DNA from 4 places in the Streptomyces daghestanicus genome. Region 4 is predicted to be linked to each of the others. Evidence: riboswitches for the same ligand, from Rfam matches in the RefSeq annotation. Region 4 holds a riboswitch; each other region holds the start of a gene.
What was found. A riboswitch is a leader RNA that binds a small molecule or an ion and turns the genes downstream of it on or off. The one in region 4 is predicted to bind cobalamin.
Positions count from the first base shown of each region.

Region 1: linked by a shared signal. The riboswitch ahead of Sdagh_RS00725 (cobalamin biosynthesis protein) and the one ahead of Sdagh_RS10565 (energy-coupling factor ABC transporter permease) in region 4 are both predicted to bind cobalamin.
Region 2: linked by a shared signal. The riboswitch ahead of Sdagh_RS13795 (ribonucleoside-diphosphate reductase subunit alpha) and the one ahead of Sdagh_RS10565 (energy-coupling factor ABC transporter permease) in region 4 are both predicted to bind cobalamin.
Region 3: linked by a shared signal. The riboswitch ahead of Sdagh_RS35115 (ABC transporter substrate-binding protein) and the one ahead of Sdagh_RS10565 (energy-coupling factor ABC transporter permease) in region 4 are both predicted to bind cobalamin.

Region 1 is NZ_BNDX01000002.1:131,016-137,966, forward strand. It holds gene cobN (cobaltochelatase subunit CobN) at 1-3,296, opposite strand, end outside; gene Sdagh_RS00720 (cobyric acid synthase) at 3,293-4,804, opposite strand; gene Sdagh_RS00725 (cobalamin biosynthesis protein) at 4,801-5,745, opposite strand; adenosylcobalamin (AdoCbl) riboswitch at 5,866-5,942, opposite strand; gene Sdagh_RS00730 (hypothetical protein) at 6,217-6,438, opposite strand; gene Sdagh_RS00735 (inorganic phosphate transporter) at 6,457-6,951, opposite strand, start outside.
Region 2 is NZ_BNDX01000008.1:983,597-990,547, forward strand. It holds gene Sdagh_RS13770 (carbohydrate ABC transporter permease) at 1-467, opposite strand, end outside; gene Sdagh_RS13775 (extracellular solute-binding protein) at 549-1,811, opposite strand; gene Sdagh_RS13780 (GntR family transcriptional regulator) at 2,260-3,024, shown strand; gene Sdagh_RS13785 (DUF3311 domain-containing protein) at 3,158-3,424, shown strand; gene mctP (monocarboxylate uptake permease MctP) at 3,421-5,031, shown strand; cobalamin riboswitch at 5,254-5,376, shown strand; gene Sdagh_RS13795 (ribonucleoside-diphosphate reductase subunit alpha) at 5,502-6,951, shown strand, end outside.
Region 3 is NZ_BNDX01000018.1:572,114-579,064, reverse strand. It holds gene Sdagh_RS35125 (ABC transporter ATP-binding protein) at 1-512, opposite strand, end outside; gene Sdagh_RS35120 (FecCD family ABC transporter permease) at 509-1,525, opposite strand; gene Sdagh_RS35115 (ABC transporter substrate-binding protein) at 1,522-2,568, opposite strand; cobalamin riboswitch at 2,630-2,841, opposite strand; gene Sdagh_RS35110 (ACP S-malonyltransferase) at 2,874-3,866, opposite strand; gene Sdagh_RS35105 (beta-ketoacyl-[acyl-carrier-protein] synthase family protein) at 3,863-5,149, opposite strand; gene Sdagh_RS35100 (acyl carrier protein) at 5,146-5,421, opposite strand; gene Sdagh_RS35095 (sporulation protein) at 5,735-6,712, opposite strand.
Region 4 is NZ_BNDX01000008.1:243,438-250,388, reverse strand. It holds gene Sdagh_RS10580 (energy-coupling factor ABC transporter ATP-binding protein) at 1-722, opposite strand, end outside; gene cbiQ (cobalt ECF transporter T component CbiQ) at 719-1,468, opposite strand; gene Sdagh_RS10570 (energy-coupling factor ABC transporter substrate-binding protein) at 1,469-1,804, opposite strand; gene Sdagh_RS10565 (energy-coupling factor ABC transporter permease) at 1,801-2,493, opposite strand; cobalamin riboswitch at 2,524-2,710, opposite strand; gene Sdagh_RS10560 (potassium channel family protein) at 2,786-3,298, opposite strand; gene Sdagh_RS10555 (chloride channel protein) at 3,295-4,620, opposite strand; gene Sdagh_RS10550 (DUF7144 family membrane protein) at 4,798-5,229, shown strand; gene Sdagh_RS10545 (cell division protein SepF) at 5,427-5,807, shown strand; gene Sdagh_RS10540 (nucleotide pyrophosphohydrolase) at 5,836-6,207, shown strand; gene Sdagh_RS10535 (DUF6099 family protein) at 6,382-6,849, shown strand; gene Sdagh_RS10530 (LLM class F420-dependent oxidoreductase) at 6,910-6,951, shown strand, end outside.

The DNA of each region.
Region 1 (6,951 bases), on a different contig from region 4:
GTCTCCTCGCCCAGCGTCCGGGTCCTCACCTGGTCCGGGGTGGCGGAGTCACCGACGTACGCCTCGGGGCTCTCGCCCGTCAGGTGCCGCACCATCGCGACCATGCCGCCGTGGTACTGGAAGTAGTCGTCGGCGTCGACGAGGTCGTGCTCGCGGGTGTCGACGTTCTTCGCGGCCACGGCGATCCGCCGGAACGCCGTCTCCATGTCCCCGCGCGCCGCCCGTCCGTCGAGCCCCCGCCCGTAGGCGTAGCCGCCCCACACCGCGTACACCTCGGCGAGGTCCGCGTCCGAGCGCCAGTTGCGGGCGTCGATCAGCGGCAGCAGACCCGCGCCGTACGCCCCCGGCTTGGAACCGAAGATCCGGGCCGTGGCCCGGCGCCGGTCCCCGTGCCCGGCGGCGTCCTCCTCGACGTGCGCCCGCACGTAGTTGGCGCCGGCGGGCTCGTCCAGCTCCGCCACCGCCCGTACCGCGTCGTCGATCAACGCGACGACGTGCGGGAAGGCGTCCCGGAAGAAGCCGGAGATGCGGACCGTCACGTCGATGCGCGGCCGGCCCAGCTCCGCCACCGGCACGATCTCGAAGCCGGTCACCCGGCGCGAGGCGTCGTCCCACACCGGACGGCAGCCGAGGAGCGCCAGGATCTCGGCGATGTCGTCGCCCTGGGTGCGCATCGCGGACGTGCCCCAGACGGTGAGGCCCACGGACTTCGGGTACTCCCCGGTGTCCGCCAGGTACCGCTGGACCAGGGAGTCCGCGAGCGACTGCCCGACCTCCCAGCTCAGCCGGGACGGGATCGCCTTGGGGTCGACGGAGTAGAAGTTCCGGCCGGTCGGCAGGACGTTGACCAGGCCGCGGGTCGGGGAGCCGGACGGCCCCGCCGGGACGTAACCGCCGTTCAGCGCCCGCAGGATGTGCCCGATCTCGTCCGTGGTCCGGGCGAGCCGCGGCACGACCTCGGCGCAGGCGAACTCCAGCACGGCGACCGCGTCCGGCAGTTCGGTCCCGAGGACCTCCCGCACCAGCGCCGGGACGGCCGCGCGGTCCCAGTCCCGTGCCTCCATGCCCTCCGCGACCCGCCGGCACAGCTGCTCCAGCAGGTCGATCGCGTCGGCGCCGGTCCGCGCCGGGCCGTCCACCAGCCCGGTCAGCTCCGCCGGCACCTTCACCGGGGCGCCCGGCTCGGCCAGCAGTTCCTTCTCCACCAGCCCGAAGTGCGCGGCCAGCGCGGCCCGCAGACCGGGCAGCGCGTTCGCCTGCCCGCCCCACACCTGGGAGGCCCGCAGCACCGCGAGGACCAGGTTGACGCGGGGCTCACCCTCCGGGCCGCCGCCCAGGACGTGCAGGCCGTCGCGGATCTGCACGTCCTTGATCTCGCACAGATAGCCGTCGATGTGCATGACGAACTCGTCGAACGCGTCGTCGTCCGGCTGGTCGTCCACGTGCAGGTCGTGGTGGAGCTCCGCCGCCTTGACCAGCGTCCAGATCTGCGCGCGGACCGCCGGGGCCTTCGCCGGGTCCAGGTCGGAGACGAGCGCGTACTCGTCGAGGAGCTGCTCCAGCTTGGCCAGGTCGCCGTAGGTGTCGGCGCGGGCCATCGGCGGCACCAGGTGGTCCACGACGGTGGCGTGACCGCGCCGCTTGGCCTGGGTGCCCTCACCGGGGTCGTTGACGATGAACGGGTAGATCAGCGGCAGCTCGCCCAGCACCGCGTCCGGCGCGCAGCGGGCGCTCAGCCCCAGCCCCTTGCCGGGCAGCCACTCCATCGTGCCGTGCTTGCCCATGTGCACGATCGCGTCGGCGCCGAAGCTGTTCTCCAGCCAGCGGTAGGCCGCGAGGTAGTGGTGGGAGGGCGGCATGTCGGGGTCGTGGTAGATCGCGATCGGGTTCTCCCCGAAGCCGCGCGGCGGCTGGATCATCACGACGACGTTCCCGAACCGCAGGGACGCCAGCACGATGTCGTCGCCGTCGACGTACAGCGAGCCCGGCGGCTCCCCCCACGCCTCGGTCATGGCGTCCCGCAGCTCCGGGTCGAGCTTCTCGAACCACGCGCGGTAGTCGGCCAGCGGCACCCGCGCCGGGGCCGCCGCCAGCTGGTCCTCCGTCAGCCACTCCACGTCGTGGCCGCCGGCCTCGATCAGCCGGTGGATCAGCTCGTCGCCGTTGTCCGGGTACCCGTCGACCGCGTACCCGGCCGCCCGCAGCGCGTCCAGCACCCGCACCGCCGACGCCGGGGTGTCCAGGCCCACCGCGTTGCCGACCCGCGAGTGCTTGGTCGGGTACGCCGTGAAGACCAGCGCCAGCTTCTTCTCCGCGTTCGCCTTGTGCCGCAGCACCGCGTGCCGTACGGCGATCCCGGCGACCCGCGCGGCCCGCTCGGGGTCGGCCACGTACACCGGGACCTCGTCGGCGCCCTGCTCCTTGAAGGAGAACGGCACCGTGACCAGCCGGCCGTCGAACTCGGGGATCGCGACCTGCATCGCCGCGTCCATGGGGGAGAGGGCGGCGTCGGACGCCTCCCAGGCCGCCCTGGACGAGGTGAGGCAGAGCCCCTGGAGCACGGGGACGTCCAGGTCGGCCAGCGCCCCGATGTCCCACGCCTCCTCGTCGCCGCCCGCCGACGCCTGCGAGGCGTGCGTGCCGCCGGCCGCGAGGACGGTGGCGACCAGGGCGTCCGCCCGGCCGAGCAGCTCGTACAGCCCGGCGTCGGCGCCGCGCAGCGAACCGCAGTACACCGGGAGCGCGTTGGCGCCCCTCGCCTCGACGGCGTCGCACAGGGTGTCCACGAAGGCGGTGTTGCCGCTCAGCTCGTGCGCCCGGTAGAAGAGCACGCCGACGGTCGGGCGGCCCTCGACGTACGGGCGTTCGCCGTGCACGCCGTACTCCGGCATGGCACGCGGCCCGTCGAAGCCCTCGCCGGTCAGCAGCACGGTGTCGGAGAGGAACCGGGCCAGCTGGGCGAGGTTCTCCGGGCCGCCCTCGACGAGGTAGCGCAGCGCCTCGGCCACCACGCCGGCCGGCACCGACGACTCGGCCATCAGCTCCGCGTCCGGCACCGACTCGCCGCCGAGCAGCACCGTGGGGATGCCCGACGCCTTCAGCGCGGCGAGCCCGTCCTCCCAGGCCCGCTTGCCGCCCAGCAGCCGGACGACGGCGAGGTCGGCGCCCTCGACCAGGGCGGGCAGCTCCTCGCGGACGTCGACGCGGGTCGGGTTGCCGATCCGGTAGGCGGCGTCCGACGCGCGGGCCGCCAGCAGGTCCGTGTCGGCGGTCGACAACAACAACACTGTGCTCATGCGGGCGCTCCCGGTGGAATGAAAGGCAGTCCTTGTGGCGCGCCGGACTCGATGAGCCGCCACAGCGCGTCCGTGTCCGCGTGCTGTTCGATCAGGTCGCCGAGCCGGTCGAGCTGCTCCTCGCGCAGCGCGGCGAAGCTCGTGGCCGGGGCCGGTACGAAGCGGCGGCCCGCGGCGGCGGCCACCTCGCGCAGGAACGCCCGCCGGAACCCGTCCGACTCCAGCGAACCGTGCCAGTGCGTGCCCCAGGTCTGGCCGACCCGGCACCCGTCCAGGAAGGGGGCGCCGCCCATGACCTCGGCGACGCCGTGATGGATCTCGTACCCCTCGACGGGTTCGCCCAGGGCCGTGCCGACCGGCCGGGTGAGCGTCTTCTCCGCCGCGAACCGCACGCGTACGGGCAGCAGTCCGAGCCCGTCGACGTGCCCGGCGCGCGACTCGACGTCGTCCTCGATGTGCTCCCCGAGGAGCTGGAAACCGCCGCAGATGCCGAGGACGGGCCGCCCCTCGGCGGCCCGGCGCGCCAGGGCGTCCGCGAGCCCCCGCTCGCGCAGCCACGCCAGCGCCCGGACCGTCCCCCGGGTGCCCGGCACGATCACCAGGTCCGCGTCGGCCAGTTCCTCCGGCCGGTCCACGAACCGCACCACGACGCCCGGTTCGGCGGCGAGCGCGTCGACGTCCGTGAAGTTGGACATCAGCGGCACCGCGCAGACCGCGATCCGCAGCACGTCCTCCCCGACGGGGGCGGTCACCCGGGACTCGCGGACCGCGCCCCGCAGGGACACCGCCATCCCGTCCTCCTCGTCGATGCCGAGCCCGTGCCGGAACGGCAGCACGCCGTACGTCCGCCGCCCGGTGAGGCCGCGGAGCATGTCGAGGCCGGGTTCCAGCAGGGAGACGTCCCCCCGGAACTTGTTCACCAGGAACCCGGCGACCAGCGCCTGGTCCTCGGGCGCGAGCAGCGCGACCGTGCCGAAGAAGGACGCGAAGACGCCCCCTCGGTCGATGTCGCCGACCACCAGCACGGGCAGCCCGGCGCCCCGGGCGATCCCCATGTTGACGATGTCGGTCCGGCGCAGGTTGATCTCGGCCGGGCTGCCCGCCCCCTCACAGATCACCGCGTCATACGTGCCCCGCAACTCGGCGAGACAGTCGAGGACCGTGCCGAGCAGCTGCCGCTGCCGCCCGCCGTGGTAGCCGCGGGCGGTCATCTCCCCGACCGGCCTGCCGAGCAGCACGACCTGGCTGCTGCGCTCGCCACCGGGCTTGAGCAGCACCGGGTTCATCAGCGCGGTCGGTTCGACCCGGCACGCCTGGGCCTGCATGGCCTGCGCCCGCCCGATCTCCGCGCCCTCGCGGGTCACGAACGAGTTGAGGGACATGTTCTGCGCCTTGAACGGCGCCACCTTCACGCCCTGCCGGACCAGCCACCGGCAGATCCCGGCGGTCACGACGCTCTTCCCGGCGTCGGAGGTGGTCCCGGCGACGAGCAGCCCCCCACCGTTCACGCTCCACGTCCTCTCATCAGCACTCCCGCGCCCGCGCACACGCCGAGCGCGAGCAGACCCACGCGCCGCGACAGCCGTACCGCCCGCTCGACGTCCGCGACCCGGACGGCCCGCCCGCGCGCCCCGTTGAGCACCGGCCGGTGTTCGACCCGCCCGCCGTACGCCAGCGTCCCGCCGAGCCGCACCCCGAGGGCGCCCGCGAACGACGCCTCCACCGGGCCGGCGTTGGGACTCGGATGCCGCCCGGCATCGGCCCGCCAGGCCCGTACGGCACCCCGCGGGTCGTCCCCGGCGAGCACGGCCAGGGCGGCGGTCAGCCGCGCCCCCGGCCAGCCGGCCACGTCGTCGAGCCGGGCGGAGGCCCAGCCGTAGCGCCGGTGGCGGGGCGACTTGTGCCCGACCATGGCGTCGAGGGTGTTGACCGCCCGGAAACCGAGCAGTCCCGGCACCCCGGCCACCGCTCCCCACACCAGGGCGCCCACCACCGCGTCGGAGGTGTTCTCGGCGACGGACTCCACCACGGCCCGCGCGATCCCGTCGGCGTCCAGCGCCCCGGGGTCCCGGCCGCACAGGTGCGGCAGCCGCTCCCGGGCCGCCTCGACGTCCCCGGCCGTGAGCGCCCGGCCGATCGCGCGGGCCTCCCGGGCCAGCGAGGTCCCGCCGACGACGGTCCAGGTGGCGGCGGCGGTCAGCGCGACGGAGGCGGCGGGGGAGCGGCGTACCGCACGGGCGGCCACGGCGCCCAGGGCGACGGCGCCACCGGCGCACACGGCGGTGTGCAGGGCGCCCGCGCCCCGGTGGTCACGCCACAGCACTCGTTCCACGGCACCGGCGGCGCGGCCGAACACGGCGACCGGATGCCCGCGGCGGGGATCACCGAGGAGCAGGTCGCCGAGGAGGCCGGCGGCGGCGCCGTACGCGAAGACGCGTTCGGCTCGCACGGGGGATCAGCCGGTCACACGGCGGTCGGGAGAGGCGGACCTGCGTTCGCAACGGCAGCCGGGCATCGCGTTATGTCCTCACTCAGGGTGTCCACGCCCTGGTTCGACGAGACCGGCGGTGAGAGTTCCTGGCTCCCGGGGACCACTCCCCGGTCACAGTGGCGGGACCGCGCCGGATTCGCACCGGGCTTCCTCTCCTGCCGCCGTACATGGCCCCGGAAGTCCACCACGCCCCGAGAACGCCCGTCAACTTGCCGTTGACCTGGGCGGGGGCGATGTGCCGAGGTCCACACGGCCGACGGTCCGTCAGCGACGCCGGAGCACCGGCGGGCACGGGGAGGGATCGGGCGGCTGATGGCGCGCACGGCGAACCGCCCCGTGCGGAGGCCGGCGGGTACCGGTCCGGACGGGGCGGGCGAGGGCCGGGCGCGTGCCGCCCGCCGCGGGCGGCTCAGGCCACGCTCGGACGGCTCAGGCCACGATCAGATAGATGCCGTACGCCACCGCCGCCGCGCAGGCCGCGAAGCAGGCGTACGCGCCGGTGACCGCGAGGGCCGCGGAGCCGCCCCGCGCGGCGGCCCGCTCCTGGCGGGAGAGGCCGGCGATGCCGAGGGTGAACAGGGCCACCAGGGCGACGGTGGCCACGAGGCCGACCCCGAAGACGGAGCCGAGGGCTGCCCAGTCGATCTTCATGCTTCTCTTCCTCGGGCGTCAGACGGAGGTGGCGGCCGGACGGGCCGGGGCGTCGGGAGCGATGTCCTTCTGGGCGGGGAAGGCGGCCGCGAGGCCGTCGGCCGCCGGCACGCCCGCCGGGGGCGGGGCCACGGCGGCCACCGCCGCCGTCACCACGCCGGCAGGTTCCGGTTCGTCGGGGGCGGTGACGTTGGTGTGGTCGACGACCTCGCGCCGGGAGATCCGCCAGATCGCGAAGCTCGCGGCGACCAGCGCGACCGCGATCAGCGCCGTGCCCCAGTCGCCGAGGCCGCAGACCCACTCGGCGAACGCGGCGACCAGGGCCGCGGCCGGCAGCGTCAGCCCCCAGGCGACGAACATCCGCGTCGCCGTGGACCAGCGCACCACGCCGCCCTTGCGGCCCAGCCCCGCGCCCATCACCGCACCCGAGACCGAGTGCGTGGTGGAGAGGGAGAAGCCGAGGTGGGAGGAGGCCAGGATGACCGTCGCGGCGCTGGTCTGGGCGGCGAAGCC
Region 2 (6,951 bases), 740 kb from region 4:
TTGTAGACGGTGGTCGCCGCGACCACGGGCATCGCCCAGGCCAGCACCAGGCCGATCAGCAGGGTGACCCGCATCCGCTTGCCGAGGCGGGCGAGGAGCAGGCCGATCAGGGTGCCCGCGGCCATGATCAGGGCGACGTTGACCGCCGTGAACAGGATCGAGCGGAGGGTGACCCGCCAGAAGTCCTCTCCGGTGAGGACCTGGCGGTAGTTCTCGATGCCGTTCCACTCGGTGGCGTGCTGGATCAGCTGCGCCATGTTGAGGTTCTGGAACGACAGCAGCAGGTCCTTCAGCAACGGCCAGCCGAGCAGCAGCACGGTGGCCGCGACGGCGGGCAGCAGCAACAGGTACGGGGCGAGCGCGCCGGCCCGCGACGCGGCTCTCGGGGCCGGCCCGCCGGACGCCCCGCCGGCCGTCTTGCTGACGTCCGCCGGGCCGGAGGGCGGCCGTTCGGTCTGCACGGTCATGCTCGCGATCTCTCTACTCGGCCTCTGCGACGCCGGGGGCGGGGGCCGGCCGGCGGCCGTCCCCCGCTCCTGCCCACGCTCCTACTGCTGCTGCGCCAGGCGCTTGTTGAACTCGCCCTCGACCTGCTGGGCGGCCTCGGCCGGGCTCTTGCCGTTGAGTACGGCGGTCATGTACGTCTTGATCGGGTTCGGCGCGTTCTCCACCGCGGCCCACTCGGGGATCAGCGGCGTGGTGCCGCCGACGGCGGCGGCCGGCGCGGCGGCCTCGGCGGGGGCGTTGCCCTTCAGGTTGGTCTGCAGCGCTTCCTTGTTCGGGATGACGCCGTTCTCCTTGGCGAGCTGGCCCTCGAACTTGTCGGACAGGGCGAGCTTCAGGAACTCCTTGGCCAGGTCCTGCTTGGCGGAGCCGGCCGCGACGGCCAGGTTGGAGCCGCCGAGGAAGACGCCCTCGGGCTTGCCGGCCGTGGCGCCCGGGATGGTGAAGTAGCCGAGGTCCTGCTCGATCTTCGGGTTGGCCTGGATGGCGGTGGCGCCCTCCCAGCCCATGCCGATGAAGGCGCCGACGTTGCCCTTGGCGAAGACCTCGCCCTGCTGCGGGGTGGCCTCGTCCTTGTCCTTGGGGGCGTCGGAGAGGTCCTGGAACTTCTTGTAGGTCTCCATCGCCGCGGCGACCTTGGGGTCGTCCAGGTTGGAGACGTACTTGTCGCCGTCCTTCTTGACCAGTTCGGCGCCCTCGCCGACCACCAGGCCGACGAAGTGGTACCAGTTCTGACCGGGCAGGTAGATCGGCTCGGCGTCGGTCTTGTCGCCGATCGTCTTCAGGTCGTCGTAGAACTCGTCCCGGGTCTTCGGGGTGTCCTTGATGCCCGCCTCGGCCCAGACCTTCTTGTTGTAGACGACGACGCGGTTGGCGAAGTACCAGGGGGCCGCGTACTGCTTGCCCTCGTAGATGGAGGAGGCGTTGAGGGACTCGGTCCAGTCGCCGCCGATCTCCGACTTGAGGTCACCGAGGTCGGCGAGGCCGCCGGTCTTGGCGTAGGCCGGGGTCTGGGTGTTGCCGATCTCGAAGACGTCCGGCGGGTTCTCCTCGGAGAGGGCGGTGGTCAGCTTCTGCTGGATGCCGTTCCACTGCTGGATCTCGAACTTGACCTTCGATCCGGTCTGCTTCTCGAAGGCGGCGCCCAGGTCCTTCTGCCACTGGTCCGGGGAGGAGCCGTCCATCACCCATACGGTGAGGGTCTGGCCCTTCGTCCCGGCCTCGCTGTCTCCGCCGTCGCCCCCGCACGCCGCGATGGAGACCATCATGCCCGCGACACCGATCGCGGATATCAGCTTGCGCTTCACGCCACCCTCCTCAGGGATGCCACAACCCCCCTGCCTCCCCGCGGTAACTCGCCGACGCGTGACCGCCCTTGGGGCCGGGACTGGACCAATGGTGTAGACCAGTAGGGGGAGACTGGCCCAGACCAATAAGCCTGTCAAGGGTGTTCCACCACCCGCCGGGCCTCCGTGATGCGACCGAGATATGCAGGGTTCCTCCATTTCGCGGGCCGCGGATCGAGCCCCGTCCACGCCCGTACCAGACAGCCGCCGACTCCGGCCCGAAGGCCGTCCGGACGCGCGTACCACCGGGTCTTGACGGCGCGGTGGACTAGACCAACGGGGGCCCCGGAGGTATACAGAGGGAGTCACGGAGCGTGCGGGACCACCCGGTGCCGAGCCGTGCCACGATGTGAGCCGTGGCCGACGGGGAACGTCGGCCGCGACGGCACCCGGAGCCGGGAAGGCGGAGATGAGCACCGACGTCAGCAGTGCGGAGAACGAGGGTGGGGCGAACGTCCGTACCGCGCGCGTGCCCAAGTACTACCACCTGAAGAAGCACCTGCTGGACATGGTGCGCACGCAGGCACCCGGCACCCCGGTGCCGCCCGAGCGCACCCTGGCCGCCGAGTTCGACACCTCCCGCACCACCGTCCGCCAGGCCCTCCAGGAACTGGTCGTCGAGGGCCGGCTGGAGCGCATCCAGGGCAAGGGCACCTTCGTCGCCAAGCCCAAGGTCTCCCAGGCGCTGCAACTCACCTCGTACACCGAGGACATGCGCGCCCAGGGTCTGGAACCGACGTCCCAGCTGCTGGACATCGGGTACATCACCGCCGACGACCGCATCGCCGCGCTCCTCGACATCACCGCCGGCGGCCGGGTGCTGCGCATCGAGCGGCTGCGGATGGCCAACGCGGAGCCGATGGCCATCGAGACCACCCACCTCAGCGCCAAGCGCTTCCCGGCGCTGCGCCGCTCCCTGGTCAAGTACACCTCCCTCTACACCGCCCTCGCCGAGGTCTACGACGTCCATCTCGCCGAGGCCGAGGAGACCATCGAGACCTCGCTGGCCACCCCGCGCGAGGCCGGGCTGCTCGGCACCGACGTCGGCCTGCCGATGCTGATGCTCTCCCGGCACTCCCTGGACCGGACCGGGCAGCCGGTGGAGTGGGTGCGGTCGGTGTACCGGGGCGACCGCTACAAGTTCGTGGCGCGGCTGAAGCGGCCCCAGGACTGAGCGGGCACCGGGGCCCCGGGCGGACCGGGATCTCACGGACCGATATACGGACAAGGGCTTCCGCTGTCGTGTAACCGTCACCTAGATTGCCTCCGCATTACAGAGGTGATCGCCCAGGGGACGGAGCCGCCGCATGTCGCAAGCACCGCAAACGAGCAGAGGGCCGGTGGTGACGCCGGTGCGCGTGGTCATCGGGATCTGCCTCGTCGCACCGTTCGTCGCCATGCTGTGGGTCGGCTCCTACGCGAAGACCGACCCGGCCTTCATCGGCATCCCGTTCTTCTACTGGTACCAGATGGCGTGGGTGCTGGTCTCGACGGCGCTGACGGTGATCGCGTACAAGCTGTGGCAGCGCGACCAGCGCGCCCGGCGTGCCCCGCAGGGGGGTGCGGCCAAGTGAACGGCGGCGTGAACGGCGTGGCACTCGCCGTCTTCATCTTCTTCTTCGTGCTGGTCACCGCCATGGGCTTCCTCGCCGCGCGCTGGCGCCGGGCCGAGAACGAGGCCAGCCTCGACGAATGGGGGCTGGGCGGACGGTCGTTCGGCACCTGGATCACCTGGTTCCTGCTGGGCGGCGACCTCTACACGGCGTACACCTTCGTGGCCGTCCCGGCGGCGATCTACGCGGCGGGCGCGTCCGGTTTCTTCGCGGTGCCGTACACGATCCTGGTCTACCCGCTGATCTTCACCTTCCTGCCCCGCCTGTGGTCGGTCTCGCACAAGCACGGGTACGTGACGACCTCGGACTTCGTGCGCGGCCGGTTCGGCTCGAAGGGCCTGTCGCTGGCGGTCGCCGTCACCGGCATCCTCGCCACGATGCCGTACATCGCGCTCCAGCTCGTCGGCATCCAGGCGGTGCTGGACGTGATGGGCGTCGGCGGTGGCGAGGACACCAACTGGTTCATCAAGGACCTGCCGCTGCTGATCGCCTTCGGTGTGCTGGCGGCGTACACGTACTCGTCGGGGCTGCGGGCGCCCGCGCTGATCGCGTTCGTGAAGGACACGCTGATCTACCTCGTGATCGCGGTCGCCATCATCTACATCCCGATCAAGCTGGGCGGCTTCGACGACATCTTCGCGGCGGCCGGGGAGAAGTTCGAGGCGGCGGGGGCGGGCGGCGTCACCCCGCCCGACAGCGGCCAGTGGACGTACGCCACGCTCGCCCTCGGCTCCGCCCTGGCGCTGTTCATGTACCCGCACTCGATCACCGCGACGCTGTCCTCGCGCAGCCGCGAGGTGATCCGCCGCAACACCACGATCCTGCCGCTGTACTCCCTGATGCTGGGTCTGCTGGCGCTGCTGGGCTTCATGGCGATCGCGGCCGGCATCAAGGTGAGCAACGGCCAGCTCGCCATCCCGCAGCTCTTCGAGGACATGTTCCCGGACTGGTTCGCGGGCGTGGCCTTCGCGGCGATCGGCATCGGCGCGCTGGTCCCGGCGGCCATCATGTCCATCGCCGCCGCCAACCTGTTCACCCGCAACATCTACAAGGACTTCATCAGGCCCGACGCCACGCCGGAGCAGGAGACCAAGGTCTCCAAGCTGGTGTCGCTGCTGGTGAAGGTCGGCGCGCTGGTCTTCGTCCTCGGCATGGACAAGACGGTCGCGATCAACTTCCAGCTGCTCGGCGGCATCTGGATCCTGCAGACCTTCCCGGCGCTGGTCGGCGGCCTGTTCACCCGCTGGTTCCACCGCTGGGCGCTGCTGGCCGGCTGGGCGGTCGGCATGGTCTACGGCACGCTCGCCGCGTACGGCGTCGCCTCGCCGACGCAGGCGCACTTCGGCGGCTCCTCGAAGGAGATCCCGGGCATCGGCGAGATCGGCTACATCGGCCTCACGGCGTTCGTGCTGAACGTGCTGGTGACAGTGGTCCTCACCGTCGTCCTGAGGGCGGCCAAGGCCCCCGACGGCATCGACGAGACCAGCCCCGAGGACTACACGGCCGACGCGGGCGACCCGGGCGTCCGGACCGAACTGCCTCCGGCCACAGCAGGCACCTCCCACTGAGGCGCCCCGAAGGGGCGCGGGGAACTGCGCGGACAACCGGGACGAACCCGAAGCGGGCCGCCGGCGAGAGCCACACCGGCGGCCCGCACCCACATCCACACCCACCCACACCGGCGGCCCGCACCCACCCACACCCACATCCCACCCCATCTCACCCCGCCCCATCTCACCCCGCCCCCGACACAACATCTGGCCCCACTCCGGCGACACGGCACAACATGTATGCTCATGCTCGCTGTCGCCGCAGGGGAATCCGGTGCGAATCCGGAACTGTCCCGCAACGGTGTACCGCGTGCGCACGCACGCCGGTCCAGTCCGAGTACCTGCCGACGGCGCGCCCGGCCATCCGGTCCGGGCGCCTGACGTCCGGGCCTCGTGGAATGGGCCGGTGGACGCGACGCCGCACCGCGCGCTCGTGAGCTGCCCCTGCCCTCCGCCAGGCCCCGTGCCGAGCGAGGGAAAAGCCCCACGTGACCATCGCGCCAGCCGACGCCCCGGCGACACCCACCGCGACACCCACCGCTCCAGCCGGTGCCCCGGCGACAACCGCCGGCACCGACGGGGACGGCCCGGGTGCCGCCCTGCTGCGCACTCTGACCGAGCTGACCGCCGACCTCCCCGACACCGACCCCGGCCGGGTCGCCGCCGCCGCGCTGCGCGGCCGGTCCGCGTCCGGGGCCGCCCCCGAGGTGGACGCCGAACTGCGGGAACTGGCCACGGAGGCCGCGGCCGGCCTGATCTCCGAGGACCCGGCCTACTCGCGGCTGGCCGCCCGCCTGCTGACCCTGTCGATCCGCGCCGAGGCCGCCTCCCAGGGCGTCACCTCCTTCACCGGGTCCGTCGCCACCGGCCACCGCGAGGGCCTGATCGCCGACCGCACGGCCGGCTTCGTCCGCCGGCACGCGGCCCGCCTGGACGCGCTGGCCGACCCGGCCGCCGACGACCGCTTCGGCTACTTCGGCCTGCGCACCCTGCACAGCCGCTACCTGCTGCGGCACCCGCTCACCCGCAAGGTGATCGAGACGCCCCAGCACTTCCTGCTCCGCGTCGCCGCCGGCCTCGCCGCCGACGAGTCCCCCCGCTCCCTCGACGAGGTCGCCGAGCTGTACGGCCTGATGAGCCGCCTCGACTACCTCCCGTCCTCCCCCACCCTGTTCAACTCCGGCACCCGGCACCCCCAGATGTCGTCCTGCTACCTCCTCGACTCCCCCGGGGACGCCCTGGACTCGATCTACGAGCGCTACCACCAGGTCGCCCGGCTCTCCAAGCACGCCGGCGGCATCGGCATCGCCTACTCCCGCGTCCGCGCCCGGGGTTCCCTGATCCGCGGCACCAACGGGCAGTCGGGCGGCATCGTCCCGTTCCTGAAGACGCTGGACTCCTCCGTGGCCGCCGTCAACCAGGGCGGCCGGCGCAAGGGGGCCGCCGCCGTCTACCTGGAGACCTGGCACGCGGACATCGAGGAGTTCCTCGAACTGCGGGACAACACCGGTGAGGACGCCCGCCGCACCCACCACCTCAACCTCGCCCACTGGGTCCCGGACGAGTTCATGCGCCGCGTCGACGCGGACGCCGACTGGTCCCTCTTCTCCCCCTCCGACGTCCCCGGGCTGACCGACCTGTACGGCGCGGAGTTCGACGCGGCCTACCGGGCGGCCGAGGCGGCGGGCCTGGCCCGCAGGACCCTGCCGGCCCGCGAGCTGTACGGCCGGATGATGCGCACCCTCGCGCAGACCGGCAATGGCTGGATGACCTTCAAGGACACCGCCAACCGCACCGCCAACCAGACCGCCGAGCCCGGACACGTCATCCACTCGTCCAATCTCTGCACGGAGATCCTGGAGGTCACGGACGACGGGGAGACGGCGGTCTGCAACCTCGGCTCGGTCAACCTCGGCGCCTTCGTCACCGGCGGCACCC
Region 3 (6,951 bases), on a different contig from region 4:
AGCAGCAGTTCGCGGGGCTCCTGGGCGAGGGCGCGGGCGATCTGCGCCCGCTGGCGTTCCCCGCCGGACAGGGTGTGCCAGGACTGGCCCGCCCGGTCGGTGAGGCCGGTGCGGTCCAGGGCGGCGGCGACGGCACGCGCGTCCTCGGGCGAGACCGGCGACCAGGGGCGGCGGTGCGGGACGCGGCCGAGGGCGACGACGTCACGGACGGTCAGTTCGGTCTGGGTGTGGGCGTGCTGTTCGACGGTGGCGACGCGCCGGGCGGCGGTACGGCGGCCGAGGCCGGTCAGGGGCGAGCCGTCGAGGGTGACCACGCCGGCGGAGGGCCGGAGCACACCCGCGAGCAGTCTCAGCAGGGTGGACTTGCCCGAGCCGTTGGGGCCGAGCAGGCCGACCGTCTCGGCCGGGCGGGGGGCGAGGGTGACACCGTCGACGACGAGCCGGCCGCCGGCCCGCCGGCTCACCCGGTCGGCGCGCAGCCCGGACGCGTCCGGCGGTTCGGGAACGGTCACGCGGGCCTCCGGCCCCGGTAGAGCACGACCACGAACGCGGGCACACCGATGAGGGACGTCACCACTCCCACCGGGATCTCCTGCGGGTCGAGGACGGTACGGGCGAGGGTGTCCACCCACACCAGGAAGACGGCTCCGGTCAGCACGGTCACCGGCAGCAGCCGGGCGTGCGCGGCGCCGGTGAGGGCGCGGGTGGCGTGCGGCAGGACCAGGCCGACGAAGCCGATGGCGCCGGCGCAGCTGACCAGGGCGGCGGTGAGCAGCGCGGTGGCGCACAGCAGCACCAGCCGGGCGCGGGCCACCCGGACCCCGAGGCTCGCGGCGGCCTCCTCGCCGAAGGTGAAGGCGTCCAGGGTGGCGGAGTGGGCGAGGCAGACGACCAGTACGGCCACGAGTATCCCGGCGCACAGCAGGACGTCGGTCCAGCCGGCGCCGGTGAGCGAGCCCAGCAGCCAGAACATCACGCCCCGGGTGGTCTCCGCGTCCGCCGAGGTCAGCACGGTGAGCGAGGTGAGTGCGGAGAAGAGCTGCATGGCGGCGACCCCGGACAGCACGACCCGGTCGACGCTGCCGCCGAGGGTGTGGCTGAGCAGCAGGACGAGTCCGAACGAGAGCAGGGCGCCGAGGAACGCCCCGGCCGACAGCGACACCGCTCCCCCGCCCACGCCGAGCACGATCACCGCGACCGCCCCGGTGGAGGCGCCCGAGGACACCCCGAGGACGAACGGGTCGGCCAGCGGGTTGCGGAGCAGGGACTGCATCACCGCCCCGCACAGCGCGAGGCCGGCGCCGCACACCGCGGCCAGCAGGGTGCGCGGCATGCGCAGGTCCCAGACGATGCCGTCGCGCAGCGGGGCGAGGCCGCTCTCGCCCAGTCCGAGGTGGGCGGCGACGGAGGACCAGACGTCGGCCGTGGAGATGTCGGCGGGCCCGATGGTCACGGCCACGGCGACCGACACCGCCAGCGCGGCCAGTCCGGCCGCCGTGAGCAACGGGGTGCGTATACCGGTCACTTGGCGAGCCCGAGGTCCCGCAGGCCCGCGGCCACCCGCTCGACGCCCTCGACGGTGCGGACGGAGGGGTTCATCGCCTGCCCGCTGAGCAGGATGTACCGCTTCTCGCGCACCGCCGTCAGATGGCGGGTGGCCGGGTTGGTCTCCAGGAACCTGATCTTGGCCGCGGCGGTCTCGGCGGTCTGGGACTTGCGGGAGAGGTCGCCGAGGACGATGGCGTCGGGGTCGCGGTCGGCGACGGTCTCCCAGTTGATCTGGGGCCATTCGTCATGGGTGCCGGAGAAGACGTTCCGCGCGCCCACCGCGCGGGTGATGGCGCCGGGTGCGCCGCAGCAGCCGGCGAGGTAGGGCGACTGGGAGTTGGCGAACCAGTACATGAGGGAGACACCCGAGGCGTCCAGTCCCTCGGTGGCGGTGCGCACCCGTTCCCGCAGCCGGGCGACCAGCGCGTCGCCGCGTTCGTCGACGCCGAAGGCGTGCGCCAGGTCGCGTATCTCCCGGTAGACGGTGTCCAGGGTGAGCGGGGTGCTGCGGGAGCCGTCGCCGCCGCTGTCGTTGTCCTTCCCGGCGGAGCAGTCCGACGGGGAGACGTACGTGGGCACGCCGAGCTTCTCGAACTGCTCGCGGGTGGCGACCCCTCCGGTGCCGAGGGTGGAGACGAACGAGGCGGTGACGAAGTCGGGGCCGGCGTCCAGGACCTTCTCGAAGGACGGGTTGTTGTCGGCGAGGCGGGGCACCTGGGCGTTGGCCTTCTCCAGGCCCTTCATGACGGGGTCGGTCCAGGTGGCGGTGCCGGCGAGCCGGCCGGCGAGGCCGAGGGAGAGCAGGATCTCGGTGCTGCCCTGGTTGAGGGAGACGGCGTGCTCGGGCGGCGCTTCCAGGGTGACGCGGTGGCCGCAGTTCTCGATCGTGACGGGGTAACCGGCGGACGCGGCGGTTCCCTTGGCACCGGACGGGCCGGCCGCGCCGGACGTGCCGCACGCGGTGAGCAGGAGCAGGGACACGCACAGGAGCGCGGCGGGACGGGGGGTGGAGCGGAGCACGGGCATGCCTCGGGTGTCGGGGCTCTGGACGCGGAGCCTGGCCTACGGTCGACCTCCGCGCGGGAGCGCGGAGGTGCCAGCAGGTCTTCGGACTCGGGTTCGTCCGGACGAGGCGCCTTCCCAGGACGGTGCACCGCCGGCGCTGTGGCCCGCGCGGTGTGTCCCAGTGGCATCAGTGCCCCGCCCGTCCCCCTCACCGCTGCGCGTCAGTTCCGGATTCGCACCGGATTCCCTGACCACCGAGGTGGCGTGACTGGCCCCGGCAGGGTACCAAGCCCCGGTCCGGGGCCGGTGCGGCGGTCCGCTCAGGGCGGGACCACCGCGGCCAGCCGCTGCCGTATCCGGTCGGCGCCGACGGGGGTGCGCAGCGGCGCGGCGGTGGCGCAGCCGGGCAGGCCGGCCTTGACCAGGGCGCTCAGCAGGGCCCGGGGGCCGCTGTCGATGTAGGTGGTGAAGCCCGCCCGGCGCAGGACGCGCAGGGCGCGGGGCAGGGCCATGGGTTCGGTGAGATGGGCGGCGGCCGTACTGCGCAACTGGGCGGGGGTCGACGCCCAGCGCCCGGCGGTGGTGTGCACCGGGAGGGCGGGCCGGGCGACCGGCTGGGCCCGCAGCAGGCCGCGGAAGTGACGGTGCACCTCCTGGAGCAGGGGATGGTGGTAGGCGGTGCGGCTGGCCAGCCGGGTGACCCGGTGCCCGTCGTCCCGCAGGGCGTCCGCCAGGCGCGCGAGCTGGCTGTCGGGGCCGGAGAGCACCACCTGGGCGGGGGCGTTGTGGGCGGCGATCCGCACCTGTGCCGTGCCCTGGGCGCGGATCAGGTGTTCCGCCCGGCCGGGGCCGGCGTCGGTGGCCACCATGCCGGCCGCCGGCAGGGCCGCGCCGCGCAGCAGCCGGTCCCGTACGCGCAGCAGCCGCACCCCTTGGCCCACGGTGAGGGCGCCGGCCACGGTGAGCGCGGCGAGGTCCCCGACGCTGTGGCCGAGGACCGCGTCGACGCGGGCGCGGGCGAGGTCGAGCAGCACCGTCCCGGCGGCGACCACCGCGGCGTACGTGGCCAGGTCGAAGCCGAGCGGGTCCGCGCGCACCAGTTCCTCGGGGCCGGGGGCGTCCGCCTCGGTGAGGAGCCGGGCCACCGGCAGGACGGTGCCGGCGCGGTCCGGGGCGTGCGCGTCCACCGCCGCCAGTACGCCGGCGACGGCGGGCACCTCCCGCAGGTGGCGCAGGGCGCCGGGGAGGTAGGCGCCCTGTCCCGGGCACATCAGCACGGTCCGCGCCGGCGCCGAGGGGACGCCCGCGCTCACGGGGCGGCGGTGAAGGCCAGCGCCACGTTGTGCCCGCCGAACCCCATGCTCGTGCTGACCGCCGCCAGGGGCCCGGCGGGCAGGGGTTCGGGGACGCGGCCGACCACGTTCAGCTCGATCGCCGGGTCGACGCGGTCGAGACTGCGGGTGGGCGGTGCGGTTCTCTCCCGCAGGGCCAGGACGGTGGTGACCGCCTCGATGGCGCCGGCCGCGCCCAGGGTGTGCCCGAAGGCCGCCTTGGTGGCGCTGACCGCCACGTCGTCCAGCGCTCCGCCGAAGGCCGTGCGCAGCGCCTGTGCCTCGCAGAGGTCGCCGACGGGCGTGGACGTGGCGTGCGCGTTGACGTGCCGGACGTCCTCCGGGAGGAGGCCGGCGTCGTCGAGGGCGGCGGTGACGGCGGCGGCGCAGCCCGCCCCTTCGGGGGCCGGCTGGGCCACGTGGTGGCTGTCGTTGCTGATGCCCGCGCCGCTCAGCCGGGCGTGCACGCGGGCGCCGCGGGCCGCGGCGTGCCCGGTGCTCTCCAGTACGAGCATTCCGGCGCCCTCACCCATCACGAAGCCGTCGCGGCCGGGGTCGAACGGCCGGGACGCCCGTTCCGGTTCGCCGCACCGCTGCGACAGGGCGCGCAGCCGGGCGAAGCCGGCGAAGACCAGCGGGTGCAGACCGGCCTCCGTGCCGCCCGCGACCACCACGTCGGCACGGTCCTCCCGGATCAGGGCGAGGGCCTGGGCGACGGCCTCGGCGCCGGAGGCGCAGGCGCTGACCGGGGTGTGCACCCCGGCCGTCGCGCCGACCATCAGGCCGACCTCGGCGGCGGCGTGGTTGGGCAGCATGACCGGGACGGCCCGGGGGCTGACCCGGCCGGGGCCGCCGGTCTCCAGCCGCCGGTTCTGGTCGAGGATGCTGAGGAGCCCGCCCAGCCCCGCGCCGACGATGACGACGACCCGGGAGGCGCCGCCCGCCAGGGACCGGTCGTCCGGCAGACCGGCGTCGCGCAGCGCCTCCCGCGCGGCGACCAGGGCGAACTGCGCGGAACGGTCGCAGTGCCCGGCCTTCACCGGCGACAGCCCGGACGCCGGGTCCACGGCGGCGGGCGCCGCGAGGTAGACCTGGGGTGGCCCGTCGGGCGGTCCGTAGTCGCGGCTCCTCACCCCGCAGGCGCCGTCCAGCAGCGCCGACCAGGTGGACGGGGCGTCACCGCCCAGCGCCGTGGTCATGCCGAGCCCCGTGACGACGGCGGCCCGCCCGTCGCGGGGCGGGGCGGCCCGGTTGCCTCGGCTCACGCGGCGCCGCCGGCCGGGGCGGGCACCACGGAGGAGAGGTGGTCGACGATCTCACGGACCGTGCTCAGCCGGGCCGCCTCGTCCATCGGCACCTGGACCTGCCAGCGGTCCTCGATCGCGGCGACGAGTTCCAGCAGGGCCAGCGAGTCGACGCCGAGGTCGTCCTTGAGGTCGCAGTCGAGAGCGACCTCCTCGACGGACACGTCCTCGACGGTGGCGGCCAGCAGTTCACGCACTTCGTCGAAGAGCTCGCGGTCGTCGGCTGTGGGCATCGGTGGTTCCTCCTCGGTCGTTCGCACGGGGCGCACCCGGGACGGCCGGTGGAGACCGTCCGTCCCGGGTGCCGGGCCCCGGGCCCGGCATCTGCCGGTTGCACGCCGACAGCCTTTCCGACCGACCGGAACGGTAAGCGCCGGTCGGGGAGGAACACCGGGGCAACCGGAGCACGCCGGGGGCGCCCCCTCAACTCCCGCTGCCACGCTGTGCGTTCGGGCGCCCCATGGCGCACTCAGGGTGGGCGGGGGTCCGTGCGTAAAGGGGGCAGCCGGTGCCGTGCCGCTCCCCCGGCGTCCGCTCCCGCCGCGCCTACTCCTCCTCGCCCTCCTCGTCGTCGCCCTCGAAGAAGTCACCGATCTCGTCGACCGCTTCGGCCGCGACCATGCCGCCGACGACGCCGACGGCCAGGCCCGCCGCTCCCGCGGCGACGGCGGTGCCGACCCCCGGGCCGGAGCGGTGGCCGCCGTGGTGGTGGTCCTCGGAGCCCTGGTGACCGTAGGAGGCGTGCGCACCGTAGGCGGCACGGTGGCCGATCAGCTCCCGGATCCAGCCGTCGACCTCGGTGTTCCAGTCGCGGACGTCGTGGTGGCCGACGGTGAAGCGGGTGAGCGCGTCGTGTCCCTCGGAGAACAGCCCGCCGCGCTTGTCCGCCTCCAGGACGACCTCGAGTCCGCCGGGGTGGGCGAGGAAGGTCAGCTCGATCTCGTTAACCTGGTGGGCGTACTGGGGAGCGGGGGTGAGTTCGATCTCCTGGTAGAAGGGCAGTCGCTGCCCGGTGCCGCCGATGCGGCCGTACTCCAGGTCCGCGGAGCGGAAGCCGAAGCCGAGCTGTCCGAGGGCCTCCAGGATCGCCTCCTGCGCGGGCAGCGGGGCCACGGCGAGCCGGTCGAGGTCGCCCTTGTCCCGGGCGCCGGCCACCGACAGTTCGGTGCGCACGCCGAGGACGATGCCGAGGCCCTGTCCGTACAGCTCGGTGACCGGGGTCTCCCAGGGCAACGGCACGCTGAACGGCACGGTCCGCTCCTCGCCCTCGCCGAGCCGGAACCCGCCGGCGACGACGAACCGGTCGAACGCGGCGACGCCCTCGTCCTCGCCCCCCTCGTGCTCGGCCTCGACCCGCGCCACCAGTTCCAGCGCGATGTGCTCGATGTCGAAGTCGGCGGTGCCGCCCTTGAGGCGGACCTCGCCGGTGAGCGCCGCGCCGGGGCGGGCGGCGCCCGGGGCGAGGACCGTGTCGACCGTGGGCCCGCCCACGCCGAGCGAGCCGAGCAGTCGTTTGAACACCATCGTGGCGTCCACTCCTTCGTATGCCAGGTGGTTCTCCGCGCACGCGTGGTTCTACGTGCATGTAGAAGAGTAGTGGCTCAGTGTGCCCGAAGGCCGCCGCGCGGGGCGCGAGTTGGACCGGGGGACACCCCGTCCCATGAGCCGCTTTTGCTTTTCCTTTGCCCCTGGGGAACCGTGCGGCCGCGGGAGGCGTTTGATCCGGTGGGCGCGCGGTGGCGTGACCGACGACTTGGACGATC
Region 4 (6,951 bases):
CGCAGTCCCGCCCGCCGCAGCAGATCGGGGCGGGCCAGCGTCACGGCGGCCGGGCCGGTGTGCGCGCCCTCCGGGGTGAGCAGCGCGGCGTCGTCCGCCCAGCGCAGGGCCAGGTCCACGTCATGGGTGGCCAGCACCACCGTCGTACCGGCGGCCCGGAGGCCGTCCAGCGTGGCCAGCAGCCGTTCCTGGCCGTCCGGGTCGAGCCCGGCGGTCGGCTCGTCCAGGATCAGCACCCTCGGCCGCATCGCGACCGCCCCCGCGATCGCGGCCCGTTTGCGCTGCCCGTACGAGAGCAGATGGGTGGGCCGGTCGGCCAGCGACGCGATGTCCAGCGCGGCCAGCGCCTCGCCGACCCGCGCCCGCACCTCCGGGTCGGGCAGGCCGAGGTTGAGCGGCCCGAACGACACGTCCTGCGCGACGGATGCCGCGAAGAGCTGGTCATCCGGGTCCTGCACGACCAGTTGCACGGTGGTCCGCAGCCGGGTCAGCCCCGCCCGCCCGTACGTCACCGGCTCCCCGTCGACCGTCAGCCGCCCGGCGTCCGGCCGCAGTCCGCCGCTGAGCAGCCGCAGCAGCGTCGTCTTGCCGCTGCCGTTGCGGCCCAGCAGCGCCAGCGCCCGCCCGGCGCGCACCTCGAAGTCCAGGCCGTCCAGGACGACGGGACCGTCCTCGTAGGCGAAGGACGCGCCCCGCAGGGCGAGCGGTACCGGTTCGCTCATGTCAGCGGCCCCCGCAGCGCGAAGGCCAGGGCGGCCAGCAGGCCGAGGAGCGCGACGCTGCCCGCCGTGAACCGCGCGGACACGGCCGCCTGCGGCACCAGCACCCGCAGGGTGCCGTCGTAACCGCGTCCGGCGAGGCCGGTCTGCAGCCGCGCCGCCCGGTCGAAGGCCCGCACGAACGCGGTCGCGCCCAGCCCGCCCAGCGAACGCCACGCCGCCGCCCGTGTGGTGTGGCCGAGCCGCGCCGCCTGCGCGGCCCGCACCCGGCGCACGGAGTCCAGCAGCAGGAAACTCATCCGGTACGTCACCAGCGCGACGTCCACGACCGGCGCCGGCACCCCGGCCCGCACCAGCCGGGGCAGCAGATCGGACAGGGGGGTGGTGAACGCGAACAGCAGCACCCCGAGGGAGGCCGCCGAGGTCCGCAGCAGCAGCTCGCCGGCGTGCGCCGGTCCGCCGGGCGCCCACCCCGCGAACCCGTCCCCGCCACCGACCCGCACCAGCAGCGGCAGCGCGCCCGTCACGGAGAACCCCAGCGGCACCCGGTACGCCCGCCACAGCCGCCGCGCCGGCACCCGCGCCGGGCCGAGCAGCACCACGAGCGCCGTCACCAGCACCAGGGCGGCGCCCGGCCAGGCGGGCAGGCCGACGGCGAGCACGGTCAGGCCCAGCCCGAGCACGGCCTTGTCCACGGGATGCCGGCGGCGCCACGCGCTGGCGTGCGCCGCCGCGTCGATCGGCAGCACTCAGTCCCCTTCGCCCGCGGTCCGCGCCGCCCCGGCCCGTTCCGCCCCTTGCCGCCGGCCCCGCCGCAGCCCGAAGTAGTAGGCCAGCACCCCCGCGCCGAGCGCCGCCTGCACGGCGAACAGCGCCGACTCGATCTCGCCGGACGGCGGTTCGTACAGCGGCGAGAACCACGGCTCGTAGTCCGGGTCGATCTCCGTGATCGCCGTCTCCGCCTCGGCGTCGGCCCCGGCGAACGGCTCCTCCTTGTGGTCGCCGAGCCCGAACACCAGCGGGGCCACCGCGAGGACGGCCACCGCCAGCAGCAACAGCACATTGATCCGTGTGTTCCGCTTCACCGTGCCACCGCCGCCCGCTCGCCGGTACGGGCCACCAGCACGCCCAGCCGGGTCAGTTCGCCCTCACTGGACCGCACCAGCAGCCGCATCACCAGCACCGTCAGCAGGCCCTCGCTGACCGCCAGCGGAACCTGCGTGACCGCGAAGATCGACCCGAACTTGCCCAGCGCGCCCCAGAACCCGCTGCCCGGGTCGGGGAAGGCCAGCGCGAGCTGGACGCTGGTCACGCAGTACGTGGCGAGGTCGGCGACGAACGCGCCGCAGAACACCGTGACCATCAGCGGCACGTCCAGGCGGCGCAGCAGCCGGTAGACGCCGTAGCCGGCCCACGGCCCGGCGATCGCCATGGAGAAGACGTTGGCGCCGAGCGTGGTCAGCCCGCCGTGTGCGAGCAGCAGCGCCTGGAACAGCAGCGTGATCGTGCCGAGCACCGCCATGACCGGCGGCCGGAACAGGACGGCCCCGAGCCCGGTGCCGGTGGGATGGGAGCAACTCCCGGTCACCGAGGGCAGTTTCAGGGCGGACAGGACGAACGTGAAGGCCCCGGCGGCACCGAGGAGCAGGGTGCTCTCGGGATGCTCGCGGACCTCACGGGTGAGGGAACGTACTCCGTGGACGACGAACGGCGCGGACGCGACACCCCAGGCGATCGCGTGCGCCGGAGGCAGAAAGCCCTCGGCTATGTGCATGACTCGGCAGACCCTCTCCAGCACCTCGTGGATGGACGACGCGCCTTGGCCGGTCTCCTGGCTGGCGGGTACCACCGCCCGCACTCCGCCTTCCCGGGTCCGAGGACCCAGTGGCTGCCCCCTGGCGAGGGGCCGGAGCCGGACTTCCCGATCACAGTGGCGAGGGCCGCACCGGTTTCGCACCGATTTCCCGTTCACCAAGGCGTGACGACCGTAGTGCTCCGGCCGGTACGGTGACAAGCGCGCCCGGCGTGGTCACCGTCGGTCACGGACCGCCATCCGGCCCGGTCCGTCAGCCGCGGCCGCCCGTCCGGCCGAGGACCACACTGCGCACCCGCTGGGACAGCGCGGTCGCGGCGGCCGTCAGGAAGACGAACGTGTAGCCGATCTGCACGACGGTCACCACCCGCGCCGCCTGCCCCCGCGGGGTGATGTCCCCGTAGCCGACGGTGGCCAGCGTGACCACGGTGAAGTACAGGCCGTCCACGCGGGTGCGCAGCCCGGAGAACTCGCCGGGCTGTCTGGCGAGGGCGTAGTACGCGGCGGCGAAGACGTGCACGGACAGGACCATCAGCAGCGCGATGGCCAGCCCCGGCCGGGTCCCGGGGCGCTCGGTCAGGACGTGGCGGACCTGGCGCAGCAGCAGCCCCGCCACACAGGTGAGCAGCAGCCCGAACACCGTCCAGCTGAGCACCGGCCGCCCCGGCCCCAGATGGTCGAGCGGCAGCACGAAGTACGCCGTGACGACGACCGCCGCGACGGCCGTCCGCGTCACCCAGGGACGGGCCGTCCGCCACCCGGTCACCGCGCCGCCTCCTCCGGGGGCGGGGGCCGCCGTACGAGCTGCGCGACCAGGAACGAGACGACCGACGCCGTCACGATCAGCGGCATCTGGCCGTGGGCGTCCTTCCCGGTCAGCAGCACCGCGAGCACCGCGCTGGCCAGCGGCAGCCCGGTCACCGCCGCCCCGGCCGCCGCGATGCCGAGCGCGAGCGCCGGGGCCGTGCCGAATCCGGGCAGCCCGGCGCAGGCCAGCGCCGTCGCCGTGCCGAGCAGCACCGCCGGGAAGACGGGGCCGCCGCGCAGCGCGCCGAGCGCCACGCCCCAGGCCAGCCCCTTGCACACCACCAGCGCGACCAGCGCGCCCACCGGCCAGGTGTGCGGACGCGCGGCCAGGTCGGCGAGGGCGGCCTGTCCGGACAGCGCGGCCTCGGCCGGGGAACGCCCGGTGACCAGGGCGTACGCGCTGAGGCACACCCCGACGAACACCGCGCACAGCACCGTCCGCACGGCCGTGCGCCGGCGCGTCCAGGAGACCGTGCGACGGCCCAGCGCCCGCCCCAGCGTGATCAGGGCGCCGATCAGCGCCGCGACCGGCAGCCCCCACAGGAAGTCCGCCGCGTCCGGACCGGCCGGCGGCGGTACGCCGGGCAGGGCGAGCGCGCCGATCCTCAGCCCGGTCCAGTCGCCGAAGCCGGTGAAGACCAGCGCCCCCGCCGCGCTGGCCAGCAGACACGGCAGCAGCAGCGCGACCATCCGGGTGCCGCCGAGTCCGGCGCCCTCGATGAGCAGCACCGCCGCGACCACCGGACCGCCGAGGATCGTGGAGATGGCGGCCGTGGAACCCGCCGTCGCGAGGACCGCGCGCGCTGCCGGACCGGGCCGGGCCGTCCGGGAGACCGCCAGCAGGGCCAGCCCGCTGCCGACCGCCATCAGCGGGGCCTCCGGGCCGAGGACCACCCCGAGCGGCAGCGTCGCCAGCGCGGCCAGCACCGCTCCGGGCAGCGCCCTCGGGCCCACGGGCGCGCCGCCCAGCCCGTCGACCGGCAGATGGCCCCCGCCGCCCGGCATCCGGGTCACCACCGGGGCCAGCAGCAGCCCCGCGAGGAGCAGTGCGGGCAGCGGCCACCACCAGGGCGGGCGGTCGTACCCGGCCGCCTCGGGCAGCGCCGTCCACACCCAGTGCTGGAGCTGGTGCTGGAGGCCGACGAAGAAGAAGCAGGCGAGCGCGATCGGCACGCCCAGCAGCACGCACAGCAGCAACAGCCGCAGATAGCCGCGGTCGAGCACGGTCTGCCGCAGCGACCGCCCGGCCGGGGGCCCGGCCGCGTCCGCGGGCGTGGTCATGGGGTCCTCCGCCGCGTTCCGCCTGTGTGTGCGGCCAGTCAAGGCGACACCGGGCCCGGCCGCACGTTCTGCGCCATAAACCCCCCTTCGCTCCGTTCACCCGTTCGGCGTCCCCCGCGTGGTCCCCGGGCCCGGCCCGCCGGACGCTCGGAGCAACCGCGAGGAAAGGACCCGCCCATGACCCAGCACGCCGCACCGTCCCCCGCCCGCACCTCCGGCCGGCACCGAGGCTGGGTGACCGGGGGCGTCGTCTTCGCGGGTGTCCTGATGCTGGTCAACGGCGCCCTCGCCGTGCTCCAGGGCATCGCCGCGATCGCCGAGGACGACGTGTACGCCCGCATCGGCACCTACGTGTACGAGATGAACCTCACCGGCTGGGGCGTCGTCCACGTCGTCCTCGGCGCGCTGCTCCTGGTGACCGGCTACGGCCTGCTCAAGGACATGGCCTGGGCGCGCTTCGCGGGCATCGCGCTGGCCTCGCTCAGCCTCGTCGCCCAGTTCCTGTTCCTGCCGTACGCCCCCGTCTGGTCGGTGATCCAGATCGCCATCGACGTCTTCGTGATCTGGGCGCTGGCCAGCCGTCAGGACGAGGCCGACCGCACGGTCTGAGGCGGACCCGGGCCGTGGCGCGGGCCGGCGGCACGGCCGGCGCCACGGCCCGGCCGGCGCCGCCCTACGATGCTCCTTCACGCCCGGCATGTGCGCGAGGGGCGTCGCGGTCCGTGTCGCTGTTGGGCCGAACGGGTGACTTGGCGTAAGAATTGGCTGGTGCAGGCATTGAAGGCGAGTCGGAGCGGGGGGAGCCGGTGAACGGTCACGACGTCACCGATGAACAATGGGAGGGGCTCGCCCAGGTCGTTCCGTTGCGTGGACGCGACGCCTGGCCGTCCTCGGTGGGCCATCGCGCCCTGCCGGAGGCGGAGACCGAGGCCCGGCGGCGTTTCGTGGTGATGCGGGTCAATGTGTTCGCGGACGCCCGCGAGGTCGCCGAGACGCTGATGGCGGGCATCCCGGTGCTGCTGGACCTGACGGGCGCGGAGACCGATGTCGCCAAGCGCGTCCTGGACTTCAGCACGGGGGTCGTCTTCGGCCTCGCCAGCGGCATGCACCGGGTCGACCGGAACGTGTTCCTGCTCACACCGGCCGGCACCGAGGTCACCGGTCTGATGGAGAGCGCCGGGATGTGACGGACCGGTGAGCGGCGACCCCCAGGACGTGCCCCCGGCCGTCCCCTCGGACTCTCCCGCGGACGTTCCCCCGGACGTGACGGCGCTGCGGCGCCGCCTCGCCGAGTTCGCCGCCGCGCGGAACTGGCAGCCGTACCACACCCCGAAGAACCTCGTCGCCGCGCTCAGCGTGGAGGCGGCCGAACTCGTGGAGATCTTCCAGTGGCTGACACCCGAGGAGTCGGCCCGGGTGATGGACGACCCCGGCACCGCGCACCGTGTGCGGGACGAGGTCGCCGACGTGCTGGCGTATCTGCTGCAGTTCTGCGAGGTGCTGGACATCGACCCGCTGGCCGCGCTGGCGGCGAAGATCGACCGCAACGAACAGCGGTTCCCGGCACCGGACCCGCCCGCTCCGTAATCACTCAACGTGAAGGAAGGGCCGCCCGAAACCGAATTGTTGTCCAGAGATTTCCGTCTTCCTCTGGCTTTTCGCGACCCTTGCCCTCACTCTGGGTAGTGGACAACGGGGTAAGTGGACAACGGAGTTCGGGCGGACGCGTGACGAGCGCGTCGGGACAGACGGGGACGGCCCATGGACGCGGTGCGGCTCATCGTGGCGAGCAGACGTGCCCTGACCGCCGGCGGCGATGTGCCGCACATGCTGGCGGAGGTATGGCAGGCGCAGGCCCTGGCCCAGGCCATAGGGAGCCGCCTGGCGGTCCTCGGGCCGGCCGCGCTGCGCGGCGAGGCGCTGGGACTGACCGAGCTGGCGGGGCGCGGCTGCGGTGTGCTCGGTACCCCCGAGCTGCCCGCGGGTGAGCTGCGCGCCGCCCAGCTCACCGAACTGGGCGACGCCCGCCAGACCCTGGTGCGCCTGGGCACCCTCCTCGCGGAGACCGGCATAGCCCTGGTCGCCATCGCCTGCGCGGTGGACGACGAGGGCACCTACTGGCAGTGTGTGGAGGCCATCGACGCGGCCGACGAGTCCCGGGACCGGGTCCTGCACATGCTGGGCCGGCTGGCGGAGGAGGACGGCGTCCCGGCCCGGGAGGCGGGCTGACGGCGGGGCACGGGCCGTCCCTGCGCACCGGGCGGCGGCGGAGCGTGCAGGATGGAAGGCATGGATCTCCGCATCTTCACCGAGCCCCAGCAGGGGGCCACC